Regions from separate parts of the Desulfonatronum thiosulfatophilum genome, predicted to be linked through region 3. Evidence: predicted binding sites of a transcription regulator. Region 3 holds the regulator's gene; each other region holds the start of a gene.
The links. Region 3 encodes sigma-54, which starts transcription at its own class of promoters, with help from an activator protein. Its sites were predicted from a motif close to CTGGCACGGNNNNTGCTT; they were not measured.

Region 1: sqr (type III sulfide quinone reductase, selenoprotein subtype) is a predicted target of sigma-54. The motif match lies at 2,963-2,980, and genes of this name have one in related genera.
Region 2: flgB (flagellar basal body rod protein FlgB) is a predicted target of sigma-54. The motif match lies at 1,268-1,285, and genes of this name have one in related genera.

The regions. Positions count from the first base shown of each region.
Region 1 covers NZ_FMXO01000016.1:15,239-25,664, reverse strand. Annotated here, with positions in the region: gene BLP93_RS13325 (heterodisulfide reductase-related iron-sulfur binding cluster) at 1-617, shown strand, start outside; gene BLP93_RS13320 (hypothetical protein) at 949-1,560, opposite strand; gene sqr (type III sulfide quinone reductase, selenoprotein subtype) at 1,571-2,830, opposite strand; gene BLP93_RS13310 (molybdopterin-dependent oxidoreductase) at 3,395-5,956, shown strand; gene BLP93_RS13305 (4Fe-4S dicluster domain-containing protein) at 5,969-6,724, shown strand; gene nrfD (NrfD/PsrC family molybdoenzyme membrane anchor subunit) at 6,740-7,855, shown strand; gene BLP93_RS13295 (TorD/DmsD family molecular chaperone) at 8,128-8,781, shown strand; gene BLP93_RS13290 (thioredoxin/cytochrome c biogenesis CcdA family protein) at 8,825-10,015, shown strand; gene BLP93_RS13285 (hypothetical protein) at 10,068-10,426, shown strand, end outside; gene BLP93_RS13280 (substrate-binding domain-containing protein) at 10,424-10,426, shown strand, end outside.
Region 2 covers NZ_FMXO01000003.1:60,481-70,906, forward strand. Annotated here, with positions in the region: gene BLP93_RS02955 (hypothetical protein) at 1-169, opposite strand, end outside; gene BLP93_RS02960 (tetratricopeptide repeat protein) at 482-1,045, opposite strand; gene flgB (flagellar basal body rod protein FlgB) at 1,372-1,782, shown strand; gene flgC (flagellar basal body rod protein FlgC) at 1,782-2,219, shown strand; gene fliE (flagellar hook-basal body complex protein FliE) at 2,275-2,580, shown strand; gene fliF (flagellar basal-body MS-ring/collar protein FliF) at 2,717-4,324, shown strand; gene fliG (flagellar motor switch protein FliG) at 4,317-5,327, shown strand; gene BLP93_RS02990 (FliH/SctL family protein) at 5,314-6,042, shown strand; gene BLP93_RS02995 (FliI/YscN family ATPase) at 6,042-7,367, shown strand; gene BLP93_RS03000 (Slp family lipoprotein) at 7,665-8,186, shown strand; gene BLP93_RS03005 (LBF_2804 family protein) at 8,307-9,437, opposite strand; gene BLP93_RS03010 (mechanosensitive ion channel domain-containing protein) at 9,546-10,426, opposite strand, start outside.
Region 3 covers NZ_FMXO01000014.1:105,561-115,986, forward strand. Annotated here, with positions in the region: gene hpf (ribosome hibernation-promoting factor, HPF/YfiA family) at 1-192, opposite strand, end outside; gene rpoN (RNA polymerase factor sigma-54) at 369-1,805, opposite strand; gene lptB (LPS export ABC transporter ATP-binding protein) at 1,872-2,597, opposite strand; gene BLP93_RS12515 (LptA/OstA family protein) at 2,594-3,130, opposite strand; gene BLP93_RS12520 (LPS export ABC transporter periplasmic protein LptC) at 3,155-3,715, opposite strand; gene BLP93_RS12525 (pseudouridine synthase) at 4,235-5,125, shown strand; gene BLP93_RS12530 (phosphoribosyltransferase family protein) at 5,122-6,054, shown strand; gene gcvH (glycine cleavage system protein GcvH) at 6,115-6,492, shown strand; gene gcvPA (aminomethyl-transferring glycine dehydrogenase subunit GcvPA) at 6,496-7,827, shown strand; gene gcvPB (aminomethyl-transferring glycine dehydrogenase subunit GcvPB) at 7,824-9,275, shown strand; gene BLP93_RS12550 (VOC family protein) at 9,583-9,975, opposite strand; gene BLP93_RS12555 (iron ABC transporter substrate-binding protein) at 10,244-10,426, shown strand, end outside.

The DNA.
Region 1 (10,426 bases), on a different contig from region 3:
TCCTGCGGGAAGGGGCCTATTATTCACAGGCGTATCAGCAGCAGGCCGGGGCGGACGCGAACCGGCTGCTCATTCCCGCGGGCATGGGCATTACCGGGCCACGGCAAGGGGACATGGTCGTCCTGCACCGGGCCACCTACGGGCCGATCCTTCAGGACAAGGGATTGTTTTCCGGTCTTGACCCGCTCCAACGCATCGCCGTTGGTGAGCATGCCTTTGACCTCGGTGAGTATCTGGCGAGGTTGGCCGGCGAGGGCCGATTCCCGGAAACGGCGCGCGCCGTTCCGCGCCGGGCGGTCTACTACCCGCCCTGCCATCTCCGGGAACAAAAGATCGGCTACCCCTTTCTTAATCTGTTGCAACAGGTTCCCGAACTTTCCGTGACTCCGCTGACGGGAACGCTGCACTGCTGCGGCATGGCCGGGATCATGGGCTACAAGAAGCAGTTTCACCAGCCCAGCCTGGATCTGGGCGCACCGCTCATGGCCAGAATCCGGGCTCATGAGCCGGAAGCCATCCTCACCGAATGCCTGAGCTGCCGCCTCCAGTTCCAGCACATGGACGACATCCCGATTCAGCATCCCATTGAAGTGCTGCGGGAAACGCTTGCCGAGTGAGTACGCCGCTTAGGGATTGAGCAACCGATATGGTCACCGGATTCATTTGTGAATGTGAACCAGAGAAAGGGAACCACTCGCTTCGCTCAGGACGCCAAGACCGCCAAGGTAAAGATTTTGGAAAGCAGGGAAAAAGCTGCTTTCCAAAAACATTGCCCCACCCTTTCGGGTGGAATCAATATCGCCGATAGGCGGTGAGTCTTTTGGCTTCCGCATCTTTCCAGCGGAAACCAAAATTCCTTCTTGGCGTTTTCCGTGCCTTGAGCGAAGCGGGCGGTTCACATTCAAGGTTTTTTTTCTTCCACCCCAAGCCTTGGCATGACGGCCCCACTCAAGTTCTCAGCAGAATCAGCACCAACAGCCCCACCGGCACAACCCAGGCCGTCACCAGGGCCGGCACGAGATATTTCTGCATCCGGAGCATCTGCCGGGTCTGCTTGATGGTTTCCGGGTCCGCAAGATCCGCGAGCAGGCCGATGATTTCCGGAGCTGATCGCTCCAGCCTGTCCAGGGTGTCCCGGGGCATGCTCTCGTGCATCCTGGCCATGATGTCCACGGACTTGGCGGCGGACTGGAAATACCCTTTCTTCTCCCACTCCGTGGCCCGTTCGATATAGTCCAGCAGCAGGCCGCGGATGGTGTCGTAGGATTCCTTGCCCAGCTCGGCCACGGCTTCCAACTGACGCATGGCATAGTTGATGTTGTGAATGTTCTTCAGAAACAGGATCAGCATCTGCCGCAGTTCCCGTCCGTCCACCTGGACGTTCTCCAGTTCCAGTTCCTCCTGAAGAGAGAACATGGCGGCGTTGCCGACGATGTTCAAATCCTTGGCCAAATCCTGGGCCATTTCATTGCGCCGCATCATCTCCCTGGCCATGGTGGAGATTTCATCCATCTTGCGTTCCAGGGAATTCAACGTTTCCACATGTTGTTCCAGACTCATGGTCCACCTCCTATGCCGTGACCGGGCTGGGCATTTCCTTGCCGGCCATGGTCATGAACGGGGAAACCGGAAGATCCTTGCCCTTGAGCAGGAGATGCCAGTAGGCCCAGCGAAACATCATCTTGCCGTAGTGGTTCATCTTGGTTTCCTTGAGCAGGGTGAAGGGCCCGGCCCCGGGCAGGGGAAACTTTCCGGGCAGCGGTTCCTGGGTGTAATTGAAGTCGATGAGCAGGGCCTTGCCGAATCCGGACTCGATGAAGCAGTTGGAATGGCCGTCGTACTTGGGCAGCGGCTCCAGGCCGTCCAGATGGCGCAGAATGTTCTCGATCAGGATTTCGCTTTCAAAGTGCGCCACGGAGCCGGCCTTGGAGGTGGGTACGTTGGTGGCGTCGCCGATGACGAAGATGTCCTTGAAATTCTTGCTTTGCAGGGTGTGGTTGTCCGTGGGCACCCAGCCCAGGGGGTCGCCCATATCCGAGTCGATGATGAACTGCGCGCCCTTCATGGTCGGGATGGAGACCAGGAGGTCGAATTCTTCCTCTCGCTTGTCGTGGGAAACGATGCGTTTGTTCTCGTTGTCCACATGGCTCAGGGCGAAATCCGGCACGATCTTGATGTTTTTTTCCTCACAGACGTACTTCAGGGTCTGGGAGGCCAAAGGCTTGGTGAATGGCCCGCTGAGCGGCGTGGCGAAGACGATTTCCACCTTGTCCCGCAGTCCCCGCTCATGGAAGTACCAGTCAGCGAGCATCACGAATTCCGGGGGCGCAACCGGGCACTTGACGGGCATCTCGGCCACGTTGAGCACGATCCTGCCACCCCTGAAGGAGCGCATGGCCTGCTGCAGCTTCAGGGCGCCATCCAGGGTGTAGAAGTCGAAGATGGACTTCTGCCAGTTCGGCCCGAGCAGTCCTTCGTTTTCCGTCGGATCGCAACGCGATCCGCTGGCGATGATCAAAAGGTCGTAGTCAATGGTCCCTTTTTTCATGACGACCTTCTTCGCGTCCGGATCCACCTTTTCGATCTTGGAAACGATGAACTTCGCCTCCGAGGGCAGAAAGACGTCCCGGGGCTTAAGCACGTCCTCACGGGACCGGTACATGCTGAAGGGAATGAAGAGCAATCCGGGCTGGTAAACGTGGGTCCTGTCCTCGTCCACGATGGTCACGCTGATCTTGTTCTGGTCGATTTCCGTGCGCAGGTTCTCGCAAAGCCGATTGGCCATCATCGTGCCGCCGGTTCCGGCGCCGAGTATGACGATTTTCCTCATGACATCACCTCTTTTCCAATGTTGACAGTGAATCTTGGAATTGAATCGACAACTGGTCCCCAGACGGCTTGAATCGGCACGTTGATTGTCAGCCCAGGTGAGAGCTCTCAACAAAAATACCTACACTAGTGACAGCAACTATCATGCCCGACTTGCAGGAACATTATGACAACCGCCATGCACCTTATCCGGCTATTCAAGTACTTGATCAGTTTAAAAACGGTTCGTTCAAGTATACATGACAGATGCGCACTGGATCATCTACGGCAAGGTGTACAGTATCGATGCACACTAAGTGGTTTAATTTTTTATATTAATATAATTCGAAGAGTGTCGTGTCTCGATTCAATACACGACAGAGCGATGGGAAACGGCAATAACCGGGAAATTAATGATTTTATTCCATATAAGCACTAACAATTTCAAGATGTTGAAGTATTTTTATGTTAATGGCACGGGAATTGATATTCTAGGATTATGTTCAATTAAGGACCTAACCTTTCGCGATTTTAAATTGGTGAAAGAATATCAAATCTCCCAATTCATGAACTTCAAGGAGGAGCCATGAAGGAACTGGACATTGACGGAATGCAAGGCAAAGGAGGCGTGATCAATCGGCGATCGTTCGTCAAAGGCGCTGCGGCGGCTTGCGCCGGGCTGGCTACAGGCGGCCCCGCACTCCGAGCCCTGGCTCCGGATACAGCTCATGCCAAGGGCGCGTTGGCCGAGGGCAAGTGGGTCAGCAGCTGCTGCGTAGGCTGTACATCCTGGTGCTCAAAACAGGTTTACGTAATCAATGGCAGGGCCGTAAAAATTCGTGGCAATCCTCACTCCAAGACCAACGGCATCAACTCCTGTCCAAGGGCTCATCTGGCTTTGCAGCAGGTCTATGATCCAGACCGGGTCAAGTCGCCCATGAAACGAACCAATCCGAAAAAAGGCCGAAATGAAGACCCGGGGTTCGTGCCCATCTCCTGGGACGAGGCTTTGGACATGCTGGCGGATCGGATCATGGAGCTGCGTGAGAAAGATGAAACCCACAAGTTTATGCTCATGCGCGGTCGGTACACCGAACTGAGGGATCTTTTGTACGACCGTCTGCCTAAGATCATTGGCTCGCCCAACAACATCTCCCATAGCTCCATCTGCGCGGAAGCCGAAAAGATGCGCTACTTCCAGGAGGGGCAGTGGGCCTACATGCAGTACGACATTCCCAACACCCGCTATGTGCTGATTTGGGGCGCTGACCCTCTAGTGGCCAATCGCGGCGTCTCCTCTTACCTGAACAGCTGGGGGCGGGCTTTAGATAATGCTCGGATCGCTTCAGTTGAGCCGCGACTCTCCGGCACGGGCAGCAAGTGTGACGAATGGCTTCCGGTCAAGCCGGGATACGACGGTGCTCTGGCCTCGGCCATGGCTCACACCATCCTGGTGGAGGGGATGTGGCACAAACCGTTTGTCGGTGACTTTTTCGACGGCGAGAACAGGTTCATACCTGGTCATGAGATTAATGAATACACCTTTCTGGAGGAACATACCCACGGCCTGGCAAAATGGTGGAACCTGTATTTGAAGGACGCCAGTCCAGAATGGGCTGAGCCGCTGTGCGGCATTCCGGCGGATCAGATCCGGCGCGTCGCCTTGGGTTTTGCCGCGGCTGCCCCCAACTGCATTTCATGGGTCGGCGGCGGTCCGGCCATGCAACCCCGCGGGACCTACGGGGTCCTGGCGGCCAACGCCCTGAATGGACTTACGGGCGGCTGTGACAATATCGGCGGCGTTCTACGCTACAACTCCCGATCGTATCAGGGGTTTCCTTCTCTGGACGACTATATGGACGACATTGCAAAGGTCGGCGTGAAAAAGGAAAAGATCGACCAGCGTGGTCGTCTGGAGTGGCCCAATCTGGCCAGCGGGAGGTCCGGCGGCGGTGTGAATACAAACAACGTTGCCGACGCCATCATCAATGAGGATCCCAACGAAATCAAAGTTGCCATGGGCTACTTCAATAACTTCAACTTTTCCTGCCCAGGCACCGGTCGTTGGGATCAGGCCATGTCCAAAATCGATTTTTTTGCCCATCTGACTACCCACGCCTCGGAAATGAGTTTCTATGCCGACATTGTCCTGCCGGTGAACCACTGCATGTTCGAGTCTTGGGGGACGCTGGACAACTCCAGCAATGGTTATCGCTCCGTAAGCCTGATGCAGCCTGCCATCGAGCGGCTGTGGGACACCAAGAGCATGGAGACGGAGATTCCCTGGCTGCTTGCTGAAAAACTTGCTCAACGTGGGTTCGACAACCTGTTGCGCTATTATCAGACCATCGTGGACCCGGAAACCGGCAAGTCGCCCGCCAACGATAAAGAATTTGAGCTGTATGCCATCAAGCACCGTATGCAGCATTTCTGGGATCCGGCCCAGTCCAAGGGCGGAGACAAGTTCTCCGGTTGGGAGGAGTTCGTCGAGGTCGGGGTCTGGAACTCCGATCCGTATTCCTACCGGGCTCGCTGGAGCAATATGGGCACCAAGACCGGCAAGTTCGAGTTCTACAGCGAGACCTTGAAAGATGCATTGGAAAGCCACGCCGAAAAACACAATACGACCGTGGATCACGTTATGGAGGTCTGCAACTATCTGGCACGCGGTGATTTGGCATTCATTCCACATTACGAGGAACCCTACGAGTGGGGCGATCCGGTGGAATATCCGTTCAAGTTCGTTGATTACAAGGCCCGCCTGAATCGGGAAGGCCGCAGTTCCAATTGTCCCTGGTATCTGCAGCTCAAGGATCTGGACCCCGGTGACAAGTCCTATGAGGACGTAGCCAAACTGAATCCCATTGACGGCGAGCGTCTGGGCATCAGGACCGGAGACAAGATCCGCCTGACCACGCCCGTCGGCAGCATCGTCTGCACCGCCTCCCTGTGGGAAGGCGCCCAGCCGGGTACAGTAGCGAAGTGCTTTGGTCAGGGCCACTGGGCCTACGGACGCTACGCGGCCAAGGTGTTCGGCAAAGAGGCCTTGGGAGCAAACAATAACGACATTATTCCGGTCGATAACGACCGTTTGAGCGGTTCCACGGCATTTTACGGCCACATCCGATTGAAAGTCGAAAAGGCCTAGGAGGTATATATAATGGCACGATATGCTATGGTTATAGACTTGCAGCAGTGTACGGGGTGCGGAGGATGCATCATCGCCTGTATGAATGAGAACAACCTGCCCGAGGGGGTGCGCTGGTCCGGGAAGAGGACCGAGACCCTGGGTCGTTTCCCCTTTGTGCGGTATCATTATCGTCCAACACTTTGCAATCACTGCGAAAACGCACCATGCGTGCGGGGCTGTCCGACCAGGGCTCTGCACAAGGCCGAGGGCGGGATTACCATGCATGATCCCAGCAAATGCATTGGTTGCCGGTACTGCATGGTCAACTGCCCTTATGGCGTCATCCACTACAACTGGCGCAGGCCGCATGCTGAATGGCGTGATAATACGGCGGTAATTCCCGGCGGTACTTCAACCCCCGCGGAAACAGTACAACGCGTCGGCGCCAAGGGGTGGCCGATTCAGAACCCGGATCCGGATGCCACTTATGCCTCGATTCGGCCCACCGGCGTGGTGGAAAAATGCACCTTCTGCCATCATCGGGTGGTAAACGGCCAGCTCCCCTACTGCGTGGAAGCCTGTCCGGCTAATGCGCGGATTTTCGGCGACCTGGATGATCCTCGGAGCAAGGTCAATCAGCTCCTGGGCATGTTTCGGGCTGAGCAATTACGGGCGGAGCTGGGTACCAGGCCCAAGGTATTTTATATTCGGGAATTCTGTCCATGCGCGTATGAACCCGGCAAGGGCATGGTTCAGGCTGACGACGTCAAACAAGCGCTCGCCTAATCCAGGAGGTGAAGTATGAGTAAGTTATGGTTTGGTCTGCTGGGCGTCGGCCTGCTCTTTGGACTCTTCAGCGCCCTGACGGTGGTTTCTCAGGGGCTGGGAGTGTACAACGCCAATGATGTGACCTTCTGGGTCCTGCCGATGTCCGGTTATCTGTTTTTTGCATTGACGGCCGCCGGGCTGACGTTCCTGTCGTCTCTGCCCTCGGTGTTCGGCATGAAAATGTATTATCCCATTGCCAAGCGCAGCGCCCTGCTCGCCGGAGCAACGCTGCTGGTGGGCGTGATGTGCAAGGCGCTTGACCTTGGGCCGTGGACCACGCTGCTGAATACCATCCATCTAGTCCTGTCTCCCAATCTGGCCTCGCCGATCTGGTGGATGGCCAATCTCTACGCGATCTACATCGCCTTTGTGGCATTCAAGTTCTACACAATCCACAAAGGGCAGTGGCATACCGCCAGCGGCAAAACAGCCGGACTGCTGGCATTGGGGTTGATGCTCATGTCCTACACAGCCTTGAGCATCGTATTCGGCACGGCTGATGCCAGACCGGCTTTTTTTGGCCACTTTACCGCTCTCTATTTCATGGCTTCGGCGATCACCAGCGGTCTGGCCGTCCTCTTTCTGGCTTCCATGGTCCATTTTCAGCTAATCGGGGGAATGCCCAAGGAACAGGAACCAATTTTCCAAAACATCAGCAGGTTTTTCGCAATAATGCTGGCCGTCTCGTTGTTCGTCTTCATTCTGCGGGCCGTCATCGGCTATACCTCGCTGCACGAGGCTTTTGACGGCTTCCGATATATTGCCGGGACCGCATTGTACAAGGGCGAGTTATGGCTGGGATTGATCATTCCTTTGGTGATGTTGCTCATTCCCGCAGTACGGGATTCGACGATCGGTCGGGTACTGGTCTCGATCTTTGTTCTCGCGGGCATGTTTGCCGGCCGTCTGGTAATGCTGCTTTCGGCGCAGATCAGGCCTGTCGGAGCGTTTATTGAAAACAGGCCGGAATTTGTCTCCTACGTTCCGAGCATCTACGAGATCGGGATTATCGTCCTGGCATTGTCTCTCGCCTTGCTCATCTATTCCATTGGGGTCAAATACTGGAAACTTGAAGCTACCCCCGATTAGGCTCCTCCTGGGACGGTCCGCGCCCGGGCATCGGGTCCGGGTGCGGACCGTTTTTTCAGGCTGGATTCCAAGGAGTGACAACCTCAATCGAAATCGAAATCGCTATCGAAATCGACTCGAATCAAATCAAATCAAATCAAAATGTTGTCGTTATGCATAACAAGCCTTTAAAGACCGATTTCGATTACGATTTCGATAGCGATTTCGATGCTGATCCTGGCCGCGGGAATTGAGAGCAAATTGTAGTGGAAATGCTGACACGGAGACCCTTCATGCTTGACTCGAACATTATCGCCCGGATGGAAACCTATAAGGCCTTGGCCTCGTGCTATTTTCCCCCGGACGAACATTTGCCGCATAACGTGGATACTCTGGCGGCTCATGCTCCGGCCTGGGTCCCGGAGGTCCACGCATCGACCCAGACTATGCTGAAGAATCTGCCAAACGACGAACAGGGCCGCGATGCGCTCAAGGTGGAGTACGCCAAGCTGTTTCTTGGCCCCTTTGAAGTCCTGGCACCGCCTTTCGGGTCGGTTTATTTCCATGTGAACAAGATGCTTTCCCACGAAAGCTCTGATGACGCCGCAGCTCGCTACCTGGCGGCCGGCGTGAACAGCGCTCCGGACGGCGGCAATCCTCCGGATCATGTCACCGCGGAACTGGAGTTCATGTACTATCTCCTGTTTCAGGAACATGCCGCTTTTTGTCGGGACGATGCCACGGCTGTCCGTGAATGGCGGGATCGCCGGACGGATTTCTTTCCCATTCACCTGGGAGCCTGGGGACCGCTTTTTGCCGATCGGGTGGTCTCCTTCGCCCAATCACCGTTTTACAAGCATCTCGGGCAGATTACGAAGGCAGTGTTGCGGGCCGAGTTTCGCCTGATTCCTGATACGGTCCAAGCGGAACCGACTACAGCGTGCTGACCGGCATTTGACGGATAAACCGCGAACCTCCAAAGGAGGAGCAATGTCGGGACGAATCCCTTGGAGCGCACTGGCTCTGATGGGCAGCATCTGCCTCCTGGCGTTGGCGACGGTCCATCCCGGGCCCGTCGTCACCGTGGCCAATGCCGCCCTCTCCGATTACCAGCGCATCACGATACAGCCCAAACCGCCGCCCGGCGATATTGTCGTGGGCAATCAGGATCTGCCGGTCCTGGTGAACACCGGCATCGAATCCTGTCCGCCCTGCCAGCGCATGGCTTCGTCCCTCCTGGAACTGCAAACGGAGTACGGCCACGTTTTCCAAACCTATTACTATGACACCCAGAAGGTTCCGGAAGCCCTGACCGTTTTCCAGGCGCTGACCGTGCCGACCCAGATCTTCTATGCCGCGGACGGGACCGAACTGCACCGCAACGAGGGTTTCCTGGCCAAGCACCATATTCTGGAACAGTGGCGTGAACTGGGAATGGTCGTTCAGCCCGCGGAGCGATCGGCATCGGTCTGGGACTGGCTCTCTTTCGAGAACCTGCTATCCTCACTGACCCTGGCGGTACGGGGGGCGGCGCCCACGGCCCTGCTGGCCGCCTTTTTCTGGGGCGTATTGAGCATTGTGCTTAGTCCCTGCCATCTTGCGGGCATCCCTCTGATCGTGGGCTACATCAACGGCCAAAAGGTCGAAACTTCGGGCCGGGCCATTTCACTGTCCCTGCTCTTTGGACTGGGTATCCTGGGCAGCATTGTCATTGTTGGAATTATTTCGGCTTCGGCCGGCAGGTTGCTTGGGGACCTTGGTCCCTTGCCTTACTATATTCTGAGTGGAGTGTTCATTCTCTTTGGATTGAATCTGACTGGGCTAGTGCCCATGGGGTGCCTCGTACCGAACAGATTGCTTCCCAAGGCGCCGGGAAAAAGAGGCGCTTTGGCCCTGGGACTGGTCCTGGGCATCGGCCTGGGCCCGTGCACCTTCGTGTACATGGCGCCCATTCTTGGTTTGACAATGGCCATGGCGGCCACTGACCTGTATTACGGCCTGGTGTTGCTCCTGCTCTTTGCCGTCGGCCATTGCCTGTTCCTGATGCTGGCCAGCATGTCCCCTCGGTTCATTCAGTTCTTTCTGCGCTGGAACGAGCGTTCCCTGAGCGCACCGGTGCTGAAAAAAGTTTGCGGGGCGTTGCTGATTCTGGGCGGGGCTTATCTGGCGTATACAGCGTGATTGGAATCATCAGGCAATACATGACTAAATATTTGAGAAGTTGGGGGTGAATATGGACCAGACTGCCGTTGTACTGCTGGATGATGCGGATGAACTTCGGCAGGTCGAAGCTCTGCTGGCGGTTCACCGCCTGCGGATGCTGCACTGCATCCAGGTCACGGATTTGGAACGTATGCTGGCGTCCAGCGGAAAGTGCCTGATTCTGCTCAATCTCGAAACCGACGGCGTTGACGACTCGCTGTTGCGCCGGATGGGCAGGACTCATCCCCAGGCTCCGATCATCGGAATTTCCAAACGCACCTATCACCCCGAACTGGAACAGGCCCTGCGCTCGAACCTGCGGGCCGTGGTCGCCCGGCCCATTGACGAAGACGAACTGAACCTGTGCCTGCGAGGAGTCATGGACGTATG
Region 2 (10,426 bases), on a different contig from region 3:
TAGCGAAAATTGGAGAAATCGGCACTAGCAGCATAATCGCTGCTGCGAGAAATGAGAATATTGAATAATGATGAAGTTTGTCACGTTGTTTGCATCCCGCCGATGGTGAATGCGTTTGGACTTCTATTGTTGCGGGACGAATAAAAGGTTTCCATTTTAAAAAACTCATTTGATTCCCTATATCGCTTGATTATGCTTGCGGCTGGATTAACATCACATTGAAGAGTTATTAATAAATGTAACTTGTCTATCCACCTTGGGCTGATGTTCCGTGTACCGAGGCGTTTAAACCTCAGACAGTTTTTGGCGCATGAATGTCCAACGGTTCGATTTGTCCGTTCCATTTGCTGAGTTAAACATGAGTGCAAAGAACGACCTGAATGCAGTGGGTGTTTTTTCAAGGGAAATCGTAGTCGTTGGGACGCCATGACCAGGATCAGGCGCCCCAACGACACGCAGAGGAGCAAGGCTAGTTCGTGTGTTATTGAACCATCTCGAGCAGAAGTTCCTTGGCTGGGTCGTAGGTCGGGTCGATCTCCAGGCACTGTTCAAGCTGTTCTTTGGCCTGAGTGACTTTGCCTAGCTTGATCAGGACGCCTGCCAGGGTGAAGCGTATTTCAGCCTTGTCCGGGTTGAGTTCAAGAAAATTTTCCAAGGGTGAGATGAGCTTGTCCAGGCAGTCCAGGCTGTGGGCAACCTGGACCAGTCCGTAGAGGGCCACCAAGTTTTCGGGGTTGAGTTCCAAGGCCTGGGAAAAATGCTCATATGCATCGTTTATGACGCCGGTCTCCATTTCCACCAAAGCCATGCCTGCAAGAGATTTGTCTGTGGATTGAATTTCCGTTGCGCGTCTGTAGAGGCTGAGTGCATTCTCAAGGTGTCCACGTTGGACCGCGACTGTTGCCAAACCCAGATATGGATCAGGATGCGTTCCGTTGGAGTTGGCGGCTTTTTCATAATACTGCTCCGCCTTGTCCAGCTCGCCCATGAACAGATAGCACTCTCCAAGTTCTTTGTTGATTTCATAATCAAGATGGCTGGTCATGATGATATCTCCTCTGTGTAGATAAATGGGTTCTTCAGCAGTTGTTCCTGTCTGAAATCCGACTGTTTCCTTGTCGTCAGCATCTTTCATGCCAAGCATGGACTGCAACGATTGCCTCCTGGAGAGGCAAGATGTCGGCTGGGAACGTAACATTGGGATTCGGCAGGCGGGCCATAAGGCGCTGGTTGCGTAGTGAAGGCTAAAGCGCTGGGTGTTTTTTTTTTGGAACGGGAGTTGCTACTTCTGGACGAAAAACCCTTTAGAATAGTCTTGCAACCCAAGTGTCGCAGCCATGGCACGCTGGAAGAAAATGGAGGAAATACAACGTGAAAAGCCTGTTCGGTTCACATATTCATCTCCAGGCCAAGGTCCTGGATATGCGCCTTGAACGTCAAAATGTCGTCGCAGGGAATTTGGCGAACATCAAGACGCCGGGCTACAAGGCCCGCAGCCTGGAATTCGAGGAAGATCTGCAGCGAGCTTTGGGATTGGATGCACGGGGGAAGATGACCCGGACCAACGCAAGTCACATGCCGGCGGAATTCGACGCGAAAAATTTTTCCGCTGACTTCATAAAGGATCTCAAGCCGCGCGTAACGCAGGGCGAGGATGCCGTGGATCTGGACAAGGAGATGACAACAATGGCCAAGAACACGCTGCTCTATAATACGCTGATTACGACGTTGCAGAAGAACTTTGAAGGATTGAAGACAGTCATTACTGAAGGAGGTCGCTAATGGACTTCATGACCGCTCTGGATATCGGTGCTTCCGGATTGAGTGCCGAACGGACGCATTTGAACGTCATATCCATGAATCTGGCCAATGTGAACACGACTCGTACACCTGAAGGCGGTCCATACCGCAGAAAAAGCGTTGTCTTTCAGTCCACCCCCCTGGATTCCCCATTCACCAAGGCCATGCGCTCCGAACTTGAGCGGGAGGTGCAGGGCGTGAAAGTCAGTGGAGTCGTCACGGACCAGCGGCCCCTGAAAAGGGTTTATGATCCGGGCCACCCTGATGCGGATGGGCAGGGCTACGTCAGCCTGCCGGACATCAACGTGGTCGAGGAAATGGCGAACATGATGACGGCCTTGCGCACGTACGAGGCCAACGCCGCCACGGTTTCCTCGGCCAAGGCCATGTTCAACAAGGCTCTGGAACTGGGTAGATAACGAGTCGGCTGTCCATCGCCGCGAGATTTACATTCATGCATCTTTGGAGGAGTACATGGCCATTTCACCCATCGCCCTGAAAGCGTATGCTCAAGCGGCAAAGATGCCGCGCCCCGAAACCGTTCAGCCTCACACCGAGGCCAAATCATTTACCTCCACGCTTCAGGATTCCTTGCGCAACGTGAACAATCTTCGTCAGGAATCCGTCGGAATGATCGAATCCTTTGCCGCGGGTGAAAACCAGAACGTGCATGAGTTGATGATTGCCATGCAGAAGGCAAGTTTATCCATGAACATGACTTCCGCCGTACGCAACAAACTCATGGAAGCCTATAAGGAAGTGATGCGCATGCCCTTCTAAGTGAAGGTAAACGAACCTCCGACCTGAGCAGCGCCGTAGTGCTTTACGCACTCCCACTGCCTGACGGACCGGCCTCACCCTGATCGCCTTGTATGACAACTTCAACATTCTAAGCCCCCGAGCCGGAGAAAAGACCATGCCTCCCTTTCTGGAAAATTTGAAAGCCAAAGCGCTCCTCATCTGGAACGATTCCAGCGTCTCTCAACGCATCATGGTCGGAGGACTGGCGTTTTCCATGGTCCTTGTCTTCTTTCTTTTGTTGTACTGGATGGGACGTCCGGACTACGCCGTGCTTTATGATCGCTTGGCTCCGGAGGATGCCAACCGGGTGGTGAGTACGCTGCAAACCGCCAAAGAGCCGTTTCGTTTGACGGACAACGGCCAAACCATCCTTGTCCCGGTGGATCGGGTGCATGAATTGCGGTTGCGGATCGCCGGGGAAGGAGCATTGCGCGGATCGGGGCTTGGTTTTGAAATTTTTGACGACGTCAAGCTGGGTCAGACGGACTTCATCCAGCGCATCAATTATCAGCGAGCGCTGCAAGGTGAATTGTCCAGAACCATCAGCGAGTTTCCGGAAGTAGACAGCGCCAGAATCCATCTGGTCATTCCGCATCGCAGCCTGTTCATTGAAGAACAAAGCCCGCCCTCCGCCGCTGTGATATTGACCATGCGCCAGGGCGCTCGCCTGGAATCCCGGCAGGTTCAGAGCGTCGTCAATCTGGTGACCTCCGCAGTGGAAGGATTGACAGCGGATCACATTACCGTGTCGGACACCAGCGGCCGGGTGCTGTATCAGCCAAAGGCCTCGGATACGTTTGAAGGGCTGTCCAGCACGCAGTTGGAGTACAAGCTGCAACTGGAACAGACGCTGGAGCGCCGCATCGACCAGATGCTCATTCCGCTGTTCGGACATGGCCAGGTGATCGCCAAGGTGAATACGGATCTGGATTTCAGTCATCGCACCATCCGCAAGGAAATGTTTGATCCGGACAGCGCCGTGGTCCGCAGCGAGCAGAAAAGCGATGAAGCAAGTTCAGGGCAGTCCCACCTGGACGGCGGCGTGCCTGAACCGCAGTTTCGTGGCGAGGGCTTTGCGGGACACGGAACGCTCCAGGAGAGCACTCGCTCGTCCTCCACGATCAATTTCGAGATCGACCGCGAAGAGCAGCAGATCATCATGCCCATGGGGCAATTGCAGCGGCTCAGTGTTGCGGTTATCGTCGACGGCATTTATGAAGCGGCACCCGACGGTTCGGGCCATGTTTTCATTCCCCGTAGCGCGGAGGAGTTGCAGCGGATTGAGCAGTTGGTCCGCAACGCCATCGGATATGACGGAGCACGGGGGGACAGCGTGGAAGTCTCCAGCATTTCGTTCGGCGGCCCAGAGGTTCTTCCGGCACCGGGACTGGCGGACATCATCCTGGATTACGGTCGACAGTTCGGCAAGCCGATACTCAACTTTCTGTTGGTCCTGTTGTTCCTGCTCCTGGTGCTTCGACCGGTGGTTCTGGCCATGATCCGGCCCCGTGTCGCCGAACAGGACGATTCAGTGGTGGAAGGGCTGCCGAGCGGGGATATGCAACAGATGGCTCTGGAAGAGGCCGAAGCGTTGGAGAGCGAAACCGTTCTGGCCCAGCGGCGCATGGAGCAGCTGAAGCAGCAGACCGAAGAACTGTTGCAGAAGAACATGGAGCAAAGCATCAACGTGCTCAAGATCTGGTTGAAAGAGGAGAATGCCTGAAGTGGCTGAAAAAATATCCGGCACCCAAAAGACAGCCATCCTGCTTCTGGCCTTGGGCGACAAGTATGCCGTGGACGTGTTCAAGCACCTGGACCGGCGAGAGATCTCCCGGGTGAGCAAGGCCATGGTCGAAATGGATTCGGTTCCCAAGGAGATGGTTGAGAACGTCCTTAGGGAGTTCAACCAGATCCTGTCGCTGGGCGAGAATATGCTCGTGAGCAGTCCGGATCGGGTTCGGCGGATGTTGCAGGGGCTGGACAGCGATACGGCCAAATACGTCCTGGATTCGTTGGATCTGGACGCCGGTCCCGCGCCGTTCAAGTCTCTGGAGAACGTGAGTCCAAAAATGCTGGCCCAGATCCTGCGCAACGAACATCCCCAAACCCTGGCCCTGATTCTCGGGCACCTGGATTCGGAGCAGGCGGCGGGTCTGCTCCAGAGCATGCCCACGGCCGTACGTGCGGAGGTCCTGATCCGTCTGGCCAAACTGGAGGCTGTTCCAGAGGACATGCTGGTGGAAGTGGGCAGGATTCTGGAGCGACAATTGATTGCCATGGGAGGCCGCGAGGGCAAGAAGGTCGGGGGAATTCCCGCGGTTGCGGAGATTCTCAATGCCGTGGACCGTAGCACGGAAGAAGAGGTGCTCTCGGACATCGAGGAAGAGTCCACCCAGTTGGCCGAAGATATCCGTCAGCTGATGTTCGTGTTCGAGGACATCAAGCAGCTGGACGATCGCAGCATTCGCGAATTGCTCAAGGAAGTCAGCAACGACGAACTTACCCTGGCCTTGAAGGGCGCCAGCGAGGACCTTCGGGACAAGTTCTACTCCAACCTTTCGGAACGCGCCGCGACCATGATCAAGGAAGATCTGGAGATCATGGGGCCGGTCAAGCTTTCGGAAGTGGAAGCGGCGCAGATGAACGTGGTCAAGGTCGTTCGCAGGTTGGAGGCGGAAGGTCGGATCATCATCACGGGCAAGGGAGGCGGGGATGTCCTTCTCTAGTGCCCCGGGCGCCGATCAAAAGCCGGAAGGCAGGATCATCATCGGTCCGCGCTCCGTGGGTCTGGCTGAGCTGACCTTGAACAGCGGGCGCCAGGAAGCCTGGAACTTGGAAGCCGAGGAGGAGTATCTGTCTCGTGTGCGAATTCGAGCCCAGGACATGGCCAGGGAGATTCTGGCCCAGGCAATGGCCGAAGCGGAGCAAGTCCGTGCTCAGGCCCATGAGGAAGGGTATCATGCTGGCCAGGCCCAGGCGGATGCTGAACTCATGGTGGCCCGGGAACAGGCCGCGGACCAGTGTGCCGCCATTTTGAACGCAATTCAGGAGCAGGGCAAAAAGGTGTGGCGGACGCACCGCGCGGACTTGATTTCACTATTGCATATCATGGTGGAAAAGACCATTGCCGTGGAATTGGAGGCGCATCGCCAGGAGAGCCTTGCCGTTCTCCTGGATCAGGCCGTGGACATGATCGACTCGAAGCGTAAGATGGTCTTTTCAGTGCACCCTCGGGATCGCGAACTGATTGAGGCGATGCTGCGTCAAACCCGAAACGGGGGTGATCAGCTGGACAACTGGAAGATCAAGGAGGATCCGCGGATCGAACAAGGCGGACTGATTCTGGAATGCGATCACGGCATGGTGGACAACACCATTGCATCACGCAGGGCCGGTTTGGAGGACATTATCGCGCAACTGACTCTTGAGGAAAGCAACTGATGGGTCTGTCTCCGCAGAATTGCATCAATGTGCTCCGGGAGACGGATCCGGTCCAAACCTACGGCAAGGTGTCCAAGGTGGTCGGACTGCTGGTCGAGGGCCGGGGCATGAAGGCTTCCCTGGGATCTTTTTGCCGCCTGCTGTCCGATGACGGCAAGGAAGACATCCCGGCGGAAGTTGTGGGTTTTCGTAATGGTTCCGTGCTGTTCATGCCGTACGGCGAGATGCGGGGCATCCGGCCAGGTAGCTTGATCCAGAACTCCAACACGCCGCCGTTGTTTCCCGTGGGCGACCAGATGCTCGGCCGCGTGGTGGATGCCTTTGGCCGACCCATGGATGCCGGTCCCCCTTTGCGCGCATCCCAGTATTACCCGTTGCATGCCAATCCCTTGAATCCCTTGAAACGGCCCCGGATCATGGCGCCGTTGGATACCGGCATCCGGGCCATCAACGGCCTGCTGACTCTGGGCAAAGGACAGCGGGTGGGAATCATGGCCGGTTCCGGCGTGGGCAAGAGCACCCTGATGGGCATGCTGGCCCGGTATACGAAGGCGGACATCAACGTGATCGCCCTGGTGGGCGAACGCGGGCGAGAGGTGCTGGACTTCATGGAAAAGGATCTGGGACCGGAAGGTTTGGCCAGGTCCATTCTCATTGTGGCCACTTCGGAACAGGGCCCGCTGGTCCGGATGCGCGCCGCCTTCGCCGCAACGGCCGTAGCCGAATATTTCCGGGACAAAGGCAAGGACGTGATCCTGATGATGGATTCCGTAACCCGTTTCGCCATGGCAGCCCGGGAAGTGGGACTGGCTGCCGGCGAACCGCCCACCACCCGCGGATACACGCCCACGGTTTTCGCCATGCTGCCACGGCTGCTGGAGCGGGCTGGAAACAGCGAAAAAGGCAGCATTACCGGAATTTACACTGTCCTTGTGGAGGGTGACGATTTTTCCGAGCCTGTGGCGGATTCCGTCCGCTCCATTCTGGACGGGCACATTGTACTGACCCGGGAACTGGCTGATCAGGGCCATTACCCGGCCGTGGACGTGCTCAAGAGCGTCAGCCGGCTGCGGGCCGACGTCTCGCCGCCGGACATCATCCGGTCCGGTCAGGAATTCGTCCGCACCCTGGCCACTTTCAAAAAGGTCGAGGACATGGTGAATATCGGCGCATACGCCAAGGGGAGCAGTCAGGAAATTGACTTGGCGTTGCAGCGCATCGGCCCTATTCAGAATTATCTGCGCCAACAGGTTGATGAATGCCAATCCCTTGAGGAAAGCTATACAGCCTTGCACGCATTGCTGGAGAGAACTGCCGGAAAGTGACGTCTTCGGTGGCGTTCTCGACGCTTGCGGATTTTCTTCTTACAAGGCCAATCTTGATTCAAGAAACAGCACCCCACTCTACAGCAAGACCTTCCCACGGGTGAGGCCAGCCTTTGGCCTGGCTATCCCTTCTGGAGTGATTACTCTGCAACTCCTCAGCACTACGCTATTCCGGCTTCCGCCGGAATGGCTTATAGTAACATTTCCAAGGCAGTAATGCTAAGCCGGTGTTCAGGTTTCTTCCCGGATAATGGCGGCGGAAGATGCATTTTCATCAGATTTCAGGGGAGGTGGAAGATGCAAAAATTCTTTTTTCCTCTGCTGATGGGAACACTCATTCTAGCGGGGTGTTCCCAGGCTGTTTCTTCTTCCTTATTGCGGATGGCGGATCAGGATCTCTCCTTTGCCCAGTTGATGCGTCATCCCCAGGCGCACAGAGGGAAAGTCGTTGTTCTTGGTGGAGTTGTCGTCCTGGCCGATGAGAGAGAAAACGGGACGTTGCTGACCATTGAACAGACCGGCATGGGCAACAGCAGACCCGGGAATCTGGAGGCATCCGCAGGACGTTTTCTTGCCTTTGATGATGGATCGTCAGCTCCGAGCCGGTTCGTCCATGGAACCAAGGTCACCGTGGCCGGCCGGGTGGAGGGGGAAGAGCAGAGATATCCTTATCTTGTCGTCTTGGAAATCCATCGATGGGAGGAGCGACCCGAGGCGCGCTTTGATCCAACACCCGAAGAACCTTTAAATTTCAGGGATGGTTACGGGAGGAGGATGCCCAGGCTTTTTCCCGAGAGGAATTATCCGTTCAATCCTTGAGTAGCCGTGGCAGACGCATTATCCAGCAGATTAAATCTCTGTTCAGAACAACCTGCTCAATGCCCAAGCAACCTTGATCCACCGGACAACCCTCGTTTCTTCGGAGAGGGAGCAGGCGGATCATGACGCTTGCGAGGTGACCGCGTCGATTTGCGAGGCTTCCAGCCCCTGGCCGTCATACACGCCGCTTTGCAGGGATTTCAATGCGCCCTTGTCTATTCCGCGGCCCAGATCTCTTGCCGTCTCTTCAAGAAATACCCGTTGGGCTCTGCGCGAGGAGCCGCGTAGAATGGTGGTGGCGATCAGCATGCGCAGCAACGTCTTTTTGCCAGTCTTGCCCAGCTTGCTTTCGTTCAGAACGCCCTCACGCCATTCTCCCCTGACCTCCCCCTTGTCCAGCTTCCATCTCTCAAGGAGCTGCCCCAGCAGCAGGACATAGTTCGGGTGTGCATCCTGGCTGCGGACCACGCTCTCGGCGACGGCCATATACAGCACTTCTTTCTGGGACTGGTCCAGTGATTCTCCATCTTCCTTGGTAATGGCTTCGAGGTCGCGGATGGCCACGGGACCGGCGATCCGGATGCGTGCCTGACGCAGTATCCAGTAGGTGATCAAGGCATTCCAGAAGGCGAAGACTCCGATTGCGGCGAAGGGGATAAGGGATCTCAGGGCGGCCCGAGCAAGAACGCGGCGTAGGATCACCCTTAGGACCATGCTGGTCGCTCCGACCTTGAGCCGGTAGAAAATCGTGTACATGAGCAGCTTCCATCGCGGCAGCCTGGAATAGGGATCGACGCCGTGGAACGCGGCTCTGGGATTCGGCATGTCCAACGCGGCTCGAGACAAGCCCAGGACCATCATCCTTTCCACGTCGTCGCGGTCGATGTCCAGGCCGGCTTGGGTGGCAACGCGGCCGACGGTTCGAAAAATTCGCCAGTAAAGAATGATGATCTCTGCTCCGCTGATCACCAGCCCCAGGGCGGAGAAGATAACCCAGTACAGCCATCCCTGGTCTTCCCCGAACCATTCCTCGAGTCCCATTTCGGTTACACCGAAGAGCATTCCGGAGACCGCTCCAAGGATGGACGCCTGGATGATCGTGCTCCGCTCGATCTTCCGGATTTTGTGCAGAATCTCTTTGGGCCAATGGCTCAGTGCGGGCTGATCCGCTCGGGAATGCCTGCGCATCCAGCGCAGGCCCCAGCGTTCAAAGATGTTCAGGGTGTCCGTATGCGGCGCCGCTGGACGCATTCCGTTCTACTCCTTGCTTATTTGGTCTTATGTTCATGAAAAAATAAGCATGCCTTGATTCATCCGCAAGCTGCCGCAAGAGCCGGCCATGCCAAAATGGCTGAGCATTTACGTCTTGCTTTCCGTTTCAACCCGCTCGATCTCTTCCCGCTCCAGTTCGCTTTTTTCCTGTTCCCGGACCACTTCCTTGGAAGCCTGGGATTCGGAAGTATACTGAATTTCCTGTTTTTCCCGAGTTTCTCCGGGTGAGGAGAGAAGCGGGGGAGACGGCCGGTGATCCTTGGACTCTCTGATGACGCGTATCGGTGGGGCAAAGCCTTTCTTGTCCTCCCCGAACCAGATGGTTTGATGGGGGAAGGGTATTTCAATGCCGCGTTCGTCAAAAATCCGTTTCATTTTTTGCAAAAACGCCCGCCGGATCGTGAACTGACGGCTGGGCATCGTCTTGAGCCGTACCCGGATTTCCACGGCCGAATCGCTGAGATTATTGAGTCCGAACACTTCCAGGTCTTCCAGGATATCAGGTCCCCAGACCGGGTCCTGACGCAATTCCGCTGCCACGTCCTGCAGGGCCTGGACAACTTCACCGTAGTCTTCCCTGTACGCCACCCCGGCATCGATCAGGGCGTAACCGTAGCCGCGGTTGAAATTGCGGATCGCGCTGACCTCCCCGAAAGGAATAATATTCACGGTTCCGGCCAGATCCCGCAGGGTCACCGTTCGAATAGTGAGATGCTCGACCGTGCCGGAGTGGCCGCCTGCCTCGACCCAGTCCCCCACGGCAATGGAATCTTCCAGCAGGATGAAGGCCCCGGAGATCACATCCCGGACCAGGGTCTGGGCGCCGAATCCGACCGCCAGGCCGATTACTCCCGCGCCGGCCAGCAAGGGCGCAATATTGAAACCAAGGTGCGCCAGTACGCTCATGCCGGCAATGATTACCAGAACGATCCAGAAGACATTGCTGAGCATGGGCAGCAGGGTCAACG
Region 3 (10,426 bases):
GGAAAAATGCATGTCCTTGCCCGTCAATATGACCTCGGCCATGTGGCGGTATTTTTCCACGGAGAGATTCACCGCGATCTCGCCGTCATCGTCCGGCCGCAGGTAGCGGTTGATTTTGTCAAAACGTTCACGGGCATACCCTTTGAGGTGATTCGACGGCTCAAAATTCTTAAACGTGAATGTGATTTCCATGCAGACACCTCCAGAGAAAGGGTTCAAGGTTGATTGTTTCGGACAAGGTGCATTTCTGATCCGCCAAGCCATCCGCGCCGGACATGCAACATGTGTTGCCGACGGAGGGAAAGCGCCAGCGGCCTGTCGTGGTTCGGCTTGCACGGCAATCAGATTTTCACTCCTGGCATCTCCGGTTAAAATATCGATTTCCGCTTGGATGATGAGTCAATGTTCAACGCCATACGATACTTGGCCACGGTTCGGCGGGCAATATTCACCCCCAGGGATTTTTTCAACAACTGGGAGATCAACTCGTCGCTCAGCGGTCGTTTAGGGTCCTCCTCGGATATCAATTTCTTGATTTCCGCCTTGACGCTTTCCGAGCCGGCCTCACTGCCGTCATCCATTCCCAAGGCGCTGTTAAAGAAAAATTTCAGTTCAAAAATGCCGTGCGGCGTGTTCATGTACTTGTTCGTTGTGATCCGGCTCACAGTGGATTCATGCATGCTGATGTCCAAAGCCACGTCCTTCAGAATCATCGGTTTCAAGTGGGTCACGCCGTGACGAAAAAATTCCAGCTGAAACCGGACAATGCTTTCCGCGACCTTGTACAGGGTCCGCTGACGCTGGTACAGACTTTTCATCAGCCAGTGAGCGGAACGCACTTTCTCCTGAATGTACTCTTTTGCCCCCTTCCCATGAATGGCCATGTCTTTGGCATAGGCCTCATTGATCATCAGTCCCGGAATTTCGTCCTCGTTCAGGACAACGATGAAATCCTCGCCTTGTTGATGCACATACACATCCGGGCTGGTAAACTGCGGATCATCGGTGTTGAAGCTCTTCCCGGGCATGGGATCAAGCCGTTGAATGCACTCCAGGTACTCCCTGATCTCATCCATGGTGAGCTTGAACTTCTTGGCCAGAGGCTTGTAGCGGCGCTTTTCCAGTTCCTCCATGTGATCCTTGACGAAAGAAACCAGCACCGGATCATCCAGCCCCAATTCCTCCATCTGAACCATCAGGCATTCCTGCAGGTTTCTGGCGCATACTCCGATAGGATCCAGCCGTTGCATGATCCGGAGCACCCTTTCAGCCTCCTCGACGCTGCACTCCGCCATGAGCGCAATCTCCTCGAGGGGCTCGCACAGGTACCCCACCGAATCAAGATTGCCAAGGATCACGTTGCTGATGGCAAGATCTTTTTGCGGCAATGACGAAAGCCGCAACTGCCAGGAAAGATGACCGGTCAAGGTCGACTTGCCCGCCAGCCGGGCCTCAAAACTCATTCCTTCTTCAGGCACTTCCCAGTCCCTGCCTTGCATCTGCCGGCTGACGCTGGAAAATTCCCCAAGATAGTCCTGCCATTCCGGGTCATGCAGTTGACGCGGCTCTTCAACATTGACGGATTGAAAACGCTCGTCGGCAGGATCTTTTTTCTCCACCTCCATGACGGCCTCATCGAGGCTTTCCGGGACGATCTCCAAAACCGGATTTTCAAGTAATTCCTGTTGAATGCTTTCAACCAGCTCCATTCGGGAAAGCTGAAGCAACTTGATGGCTTGTTGCAACTGGGGAGTCATCACCAGTTGTTGCGTCAGCTTCAGCTGCTGGCGTAGTTCAAGAGCCATGCCCTACCCTCGATGTTGAATGCATTTGAGCAGGGAAGCCTTGCTTGCACAAGGCGGAATGCGTGATCATAGACAAAAATCCTCACCAAGATATACTTTTCGAGCACTTGAATCCGCCACGATTTCCTCCGGAGAGCCTTCAAAAATGGCTTTCCCTTCGAAAACAATGGAGGCTCTGGTGCAAATTTTCAATGTCTCGCGGACATTGTGATCTGAAATCAACACCCCGATGCCCCGTTCTCTGAGCGAAGTAATGATGACCTGAATATCATCCACCGCAAGTGGATCAATACCCGCAAATGGTTCATCCAACAACATGAATTTTGGATTGCGAATCAGGGCGCGGGCGATCTCCAGCCTTCGACGTTCACCACCGGACAAATACATGGCCTTCTGATCTGCCAGCTTGGAAATCCCCAACTCTTCCATCAAGGCTTCCGCTTTTTTGTGCTGAATGGAACGGGATAAATCAGTGTATTCAAAAATAATCTGCAGGTTTTGCAGGACAGTCAACTTTTTGAAAACCGAGCTTTCCTGGGGCAGATAACTCAGCCCCAGACGGGCTCGCTCATGCAGCGGCCATGTCGTGATTTGCTGCCCGTCCAGCTCGACGGATCCGCCCGAAGGCTTAACCACTCCGACCAGCATGTAAAACGTCGTGGTTTTGCCTGCGCCGTTGGGCCCCAGCAGCCCAACGATTTCTCCCTGCCGCACACGAACAGTGATTCCGCGGACTACCTCTTTTTGGCCGAAGGATTTACGCAGATCACTGCCGATCAGTATTGAACTCATTGCTCCCCCTGCTCGCGGGGCAGCATGAAAACGCCCTCCACTCTCCGATCCTTGCGTCCCTGCACGTCTACCTCTTTCTCCTGGACGTTGAGCGTGATTACATTGCCTTCCAGCTTGGTGCCTCCGCCTTCCACAATGGCATTTCCCTCCAGGCGCAGCACCCCCTGATCGACCCAATATGTAGCCATATCCCCGTGGCCGATCCGCTCTTCATGCTTCAAAAAAACCTTGCCTAGGGCGATCATCTTATCAATATCCACCTGGGCTTCCATGTCCTGTTCCACGGACACGTCTTCCGGACGATCCTCCCGGGGCAAGGTCCGCAAAAAAATCAGCAGCCGTTCCGAGCGGAGTTGAAAATTCGGCCTGTCCACATGCACATTTCCGATGAACTCTATCTGGTGTTTATGGTGATCATAGCGCAAACGCTCAGCCGTGATCCGGGTGGGCACGGCCTCCTCGTCATTCGCCCAGCTCCATGCCGCGAAGGCCGTGACTGCGACGAGGCACAACAATACGGATTTCCAAGCCATGTTCAATGGGCGACGAACAGCCACTTACAACCCTTTGGAAAAATTGTTTTTGGTAATGATAACCTCCACGCCGCCTTCGGCATTGACCACCCAGGTCGTCAGATCGACATCCCCTTTTTCGGAACGCAGCTGCAACCCTTGACGGTCCAGCAGGATGTCTCCGGACAAAAAGATGGTGTCGTCCATCTGGACAAAAATGGCTTCCCGAGAATTCAGGTATGTCGGACCGTATTCCATATGCACTCCTGACCAGAGCCGGATATCGCTGGAGGCTTGATCCACCTCGCCCAGGGGCGCGTTGACGATCACCGGAACATCATTTCCGACCAGATTCTTGGTGATGTACGGAGAATTGAGCAGAACCACCTGCTGTCCCTGGTCATAAGACGCCGAATTGGCCTTCAAGGTCCAAAGCATTCGTCCCTGCTGTCCCAATCGCATTTCCACTCCGCTCATGCTTACATCCACGTCGACATCCTCGGCCATGGGACCGATGGTTCGCCGCTCCTGTTCCGAATCCTTTGAAAAAACAAAAAAGCCCACAACCAGCAGGCAGACAAGCCCAATGAGTATTTTTCGATGCATGGATCCTCCACCTCGGATCAAATCGTTTATCTACCGTATTCGCGGCGCGCACACGGCTGAAGCTTAATCTTAGATGAGCTTGGCCTTGCAACGTTCGGCAAGAGATACTGAGTATAATATTTGCAAGATAAAATCGAGTACCGCAAGAACTTGCCGGATACGAACAATTGATGCCTTCGTCGCCATAATGAACGCTTCAGGCCGTCAGGAAGGAAATCAAAGTTTTTCCGAACCGAATTCTAACTACGCCACTTTTACGGCTCCATTCATATTGCCTATAACCACGCCGGAAAAAACGGTCAAATGGACGCCTCGCCCGCGCAGAGCAAAATCTGTGTTCTCAGCAATAATCCAAATCCAAATCGCAATCGAAATCGAAATCGAAAATATTACACCACCTCATGATTACGCCATCTTCTTGGTATGTCGTCTGATTGCGATTCGATTGCGATTACGATTACGATTGCGATAGCGATTGCGATACTTAATCGAATAGAGCGTGAGAATCGAGAACAAGTCTTGCCCTGTTACCCGCTTGGGCAGGCCGGGCAGATCGTCATCTTGACCCGGCGGGGGCCGCCGCCCTATTGTCAGCGAGTGACTCATCCTGAATCAAACCAAACAGTACGCCTGAACAAGGTGCTGGCGCAATCCGGACTCTGCTCACGCCGGGCGGCGGATGAAATGATTCTGGAGGGAGCCGTCATGGTCAACGGCGAAGTGACGAGAACTCCGGGTATCCGCATTGATCCAGGCCGGGACCGCGTTCGGGTTCGCGGCAAGGATATCCCGCTTACCCCGGAGAAACACCGCGAACTCCTGTATCTGGCCATGCACAAGCCCCCCGACGTGGTGACCACGGCCCACGATCCCCAGGGCCGGAAGACCGTCATGGACCTCCTTTCCTCTGAAATACGCCGCCGAAGGCCGTTTCCCGTTGGCCGCCTGGATCTACTGTCCGAAGGACTGCTCCTGCTGACCACGGACGGCGAAACGGCCCTGCGCATGACCCACCCTCGCTGGGAACATCCCAAAACATACCATGTTCGGGTCCGTGGTCACGTGACGCGGGAGAAACTCGAGACCATGCGCAGCGGAATGCAGCTTGCCGAGGGCGAGCGGCTGGCACCCGTGGAGGTTCGCATCATTGGCAATGATGGAACGTCATACCGCCAAAATGGCCGCCATTCCGAAGGAGGCGTGATTCTGGAAATGACGCTGCGCCAGGGCGTGAACCGGCAAATCCGGCGGATGTGCCGCGATCTTCGCCTGCATGTTCTGGGTCTGCGACGGTTGAGCCAGGGTCCCATCCAGCTCGGCGATTTGCCCAGCGGCGCATGCCGGTCCCTGACTCCCAAGGAAATCAACGCCCTGCTCGACTCCCTCGACTTGAACAGGAGACCCGCATGATCCATCTTTTCTTCTGCCCGCAAATGACGGAAACAGCTCTGCGCATCCACACGGCCCATCCGAAAGATATCACCCTCGGGCGGATCGACTGGTCCTATTTCCAGGATGGCTTTCCCAACCTGCGGATCGAAAACGCTCCCAATCTCCGCAACCGTGACGTGGCCTTTCTCGGAACCCTGACCACCCCCGGAGAGATGTTCGCCCAACTGGCCGTGCTTTTCGAATTGCCTCGGTATGCCGTACGCTCCTTCAAGCTGATCCTGCCCTACTTTCCCACGGGAACCATGGAACGGGTCGAGGAAGAAGGCCAGATCGCCACGGCCGCCACTCTGGCCCGCCTGCTCTCGGACATTCCGCTATCCATGTCCGGCCCGGCCCAGATCGTCATCTACGACATCCATGCCCTGCAGGAGCGCTTCTATTTTTCGGACAGCGTCATTCCCCGGCTTGAAACCGCCGTGCATCTGCTCAAGGAAGAGATCCAGAGTCTGCCCGACGTGTCTATCGCTTTTCCGGATGAAGGCGCCTGGAAGCGCTTCGGGCGACTCTTTTCGGAATTTCCGCAGATTGTCTGCCTCAAGGCCCGACAGGGAGATCGCCGGGGCGTCCTGATCAAGGAAGGCGATCCTCGCGACCGGCACGTCCTCATTGTGGACGACCTGATCATGTCCGGTGGGACCCTGATCGAGTGCAAGAACGTTCTCCTGGAAAAAGGCGCAACCTGCGTCAGCGCCTTTGCAACCCACGGAGTATTTCCGGATAGGGCATGGATGCGTCTGGAGAATGAAGGATTTCAAACCATCTGGATCACGGACTCCTGCCCCGCCCAAGCCGAGGCCGTCTATAGCCGGTCTCCATTCCAGGTCATATCCTTGGCCCGGGATATTGCCAGAATCCTGCTTGAACCGTTATCACCGCCCAGCGACTGAGCGTGCTCATCACGCCTACCTTTCCGACACCATCTTCCATGTCCACCCAAGGAGAGAAACATGATCCCCGACGACCTGTTGTATTCCGCATCTCATGAATGGGCCCGTATAGACGGCCAGGAAGCGCTGGTCGGAATCACGGACTTCGCCCAGTGCCAGCTCGGCGACATCACCTTCATCGAACTGCCCTCGGCGGGCGACGGCGTCGCTCAGGGCCGGGAAATTGGCAGTATCGAATCGGTCAAGGCGGCAACCGAACTGAACAGTCCGGTTACCGGAACGGTTCTGGAAGTAAATGAAGAACTGGACGGCGCCCCGGAAAAAATCAACCGGGATCCCTACGGCGCCGGCTGGATGATCCGCGTCAAACTCTCCGAAACGCCGCGGGAGCTGCTCACATCAGAGCAATACAAAGTCCTGGCCGAATGCCGCGAGTAGCCCATGCCCTATATTCCTCACACCCCGGATGAACAGCGACGGATGCTGGATGTGATCGGCGCGGCCGGCATGGACGATCTGTTCGCGGAAATTCCCGAGACGCTTCGTCCCAAAAGCTTCGACCTGCCCGAAGGCCTTGGCGAACATGAAGTGCTGAGCCGACTGGAAGCCTTGGCGAACAAGAACAATACCCAGTTGATCAGCTTTCTGGGCGCCGGTTTCTACGATCATGCCATTCCCGCGGCCGTGGACTTTCTGACCTCCCGGGGGGAATTCGCCACGGCATACACCCCTTATCAGCCTGAAGCCTCCCAAGGGTCCCTGCAGGCCATTTTCGAATACCAGACGGCCATTGCCAGGCTTCTGGACATGGATTTCGCCAACGCATCGGTCTACGACGGCGGTACCGCCCTCTACGAAGCCATGATGATGGCGGTGCGCCAGACCAAACGTCGCAGAATCGTGGTGGATGAATGCGTCAACCCCATCTATCGCCGCATGCTGGACTGCTACACCTCGAACCTGTCCCTGGAGATGATCCTGGTGCCGCACCAGGAAGGTTCGTCCGACATGGAGGCCCTTTCCGCGGCCGTGGATGAAAACACCGCCGGGGTTATTGTCCAGAACCCAAATTTTTTCGGAGTCATCCAGGACTTCACCGACCTGTTCTCCCACGTCCGGAACCACGGCGCCTTGAACATTATCTCCGTCTATCCCCTGATGCAGGCGATCCTGAAGACCCCGGGCGCCATGGGGGCGGACATCGCAACGGCAGAAGGCCAGAGCCTGGGATTGCCGCTGAGCTTCGGCGGGCCCTACCTGGGCATGATGACCTGCTCCAAAGCCTTGATCCGCCAGATGCCCGGACGCATTGTCGGGAGAACCACGGATGCCGAAGAGCGGACCGGCTACGTCCTGACCCTGCAGGCCCGGGAACAGCATATCCGCCGTCAGAAAGCCACGTCCAACATCTGCTCCAATCAGGCCCTGTGCGCCATGCGGGCCATTGTCTACCTCTGCCTGATGGGCCCCAGGGGGCTGGCCAACACGGCGACCCACTGTACTGAACTGGCCCATTACGCCGCCAGACGGCTGCTCAAACTCCCGGGAACAAGAATGCTCAGCCCGGCGCCCTTTGCCAATGAATTCGCCCTGGTCCTGCCGCGACCGGCCTATCACGTCATCGACCGGTTGACCCGGCGCGGTTTTTTGCCCGGCTTTCCCCTGGGCCGCTATTATTCCGGCCTGGAGAATGTTCTGCTTGTGGCCTGCACGGAAAAAAACACTCGCGAAGACATCGGCATTCTCAAGGAACTGCTGGGAGGGGCATTATGAAAACCATATTCGACCAATCCGTCTCCGGGCGACCCGGTGTTGGAATGCGCGAGCTGAAAAAGGACCTGACCGGTCTGATCCCCCAGGAACTGGCAAGAACCAGCCTGCCCTGTCTGCCCCAGGTCGGGGAGCTGGACGTGGTCCGCCATTTCACCCGCCTTTCCCGACTGAATTTCGGAGTGGACAGCCATTTCTATCCCCTGGGTTCGTGCACCATGAAGTACAGCCCCAAGTTCATGGAACAGGCCGCCGCCCTGCCCGGTTTCAGCCGACTGCACCCCCTTGTTCCCCAGTTCAGGGGCGCGGGCCACTTCGCCCAGGGTGCCCTGGAAGTGATCTTCGAAACCGAACAACTGCTCTGCGAAATAACGGGTATGGCCGGATTCACCGTGCATCCCATGGCCGGATCCCACGGCGAACTCACCGGCGCCATGATCATCGCCGCCTACCACAAGGACAAAGGCCGCAAGCGGACCAAAGTTATTGTGCCGGATTCGGCCCACGGAACGAATCCGGCATCCGCGGCCATTGCTGGATTCGACGTGATCAGCCTGGAATCCAAGGACGGAATTGTCGATCCGGAGGCCCTTGAAGCGGCCCTCAGCGAGGACGTGGCCGCGGTGATGATGACCTGCCCCAATACATTGGGGCTGTTTGAACTGCATCTGCCCCGGATCGTGGAACTGGTCCGGTCAGTGGACGCCCTGCTCTACTACGATGGAGCAAACCTGAACGCCATTCTGGGCAAAATGCGTGTGGGGGACGCCGGTTTCGACGTAGTCCACCTGAATCTGCACAAGACCTTCGGCACCCCTCATGGCGGAGGCGGTCCGGGATCCGGTCCGGTGGGCGTCAGCGAACGTCTGGTGGAATTCTTGCCCATATCACGAGTGGTCAAGCTGGAAGACGGTCAGTTTTTTCTGGACTACGACTACCCGAAGTCCATCGGATATGTCGCCCCGTTTTACGGGAATTTCGGCGTCTACCTCAAGGCGTACGCCTACATCCTGCGCCTGGGCCGCGAGGGCCTGATCCGGGTTTCCGAAAACGCCGTTCTCGCGGCGAACTACCTGCGCAAGCGTCTGGAAGAACACCTGGAAATCCCCTACAACAGGATCTGCATGCACGAATTCGTGGCCTCGGCCGTGCGTCAGGCCGCCCAAGGCGTACGAGCCGTGGATATTGCCAAAGCCCTGCTGGACAAGGGACACCACGCGCCCACGGTCTACTTCCCCCTGATCGTCAAGGAAGCGTTGATGTTCGAGCCCACGGAAACCGAATCCCTGGAAACCCTGGATCAGTTCGTGAATGACCTGATCGAGATCCTGGAACAGGCCGAACACGACCCCGCCTCCATTCAGTCCGCACCTCATCAAACACCCGTGGGCCGCCTGGATGAAGTCAAGGCCGCCCGCAACCTGGAACTGACGGACCACTGCGGACTCTGATTCCTTCGCTGACATAAAAAATGCCGTGAGATTCCGAACGGGATCTCACGGCATGCTGATCGACTTCGTCGCCGGACCAGCAAGAATCTCTGCCGGCTCGAAAATCACTCCGAAAATGCTCAAAAACTTGCGGCAATCAAAGAGGATACATCCTGGGAGCGCCGCACCCCAGTGCGGCCAGCGGTGTAACGCACCAGTACCAAGTTCCGGCTGGAGCGTGGCCCAGTAACTGGGTTACGAAGCTCCACGCAGGATGAGATCCCCTTGCACGCGAAACCTCATCGCCCGACCTCTTTGAGCAGTTACATCACTCCTTCATCTTGTAGGTGATCGCTGAGATCACCGCCCCTTGCGGGTCCTGAAGCACGCAAAACCGCCCCACCCCTGGAATGTCCGTTGGCGGCACAAGCACCCGTCCTCCGAGTTCTTTCGCTTTCCCTGCCGTGGCATCCACGTCGTCAACAGTAACGTACGTTCCCCAATGGGGAGGAGTACCGGCCGGAACCTGCGACGGCATGGGCATCATGCCGCCGACCTCCTCTCCCCCTGCCTTGATCACGCTGTAATCCATGCCTTCCATGGGCATGCCCGAAATCTCCCAGCCGAAAAGGGTCCCGTAAAACTTTTTCGCGCCGTCGACATCCGCGGTAAGCAGTTCGTTCCAGCTGAAGGCGCCGTGGGTTTCATACTTGTTGCTCATGATCGCTCCTTTGTTTGGTTTCCGTTTTCATGATCAGCCTGTCTTGCAGCAGGATGCGGGTAACACGCAGACCTGTGCAAAATAACACGATGTATAGTTTTATATTTTTATGTTGTAAAAAATTATTGAAACGTATACATTCACGCCAACAAATCAACAACTTTTGACAAGACTCCAGCACCACGGATCTATCGGTCAAATCAACAGCCGTTTCGTGACGTCTCGTTGCCGCTCCTGACTCCGTCTCGGCTTGAAAAGATGCAACCTCATGGCAATCATCATGAATTCCGCAACACTACCAGGCAATCATCCTCTGATCAATCGACCCATTCGATCAACTTTGTCCCGGCTGGCCGGGTATATGCAGGGAGAATACAACATGCGACACGTCTCGTCGCGCCTCGCGATCATTCCGGCTATCCTCCTCTACGGCATGATTTGGTCCCTGCCG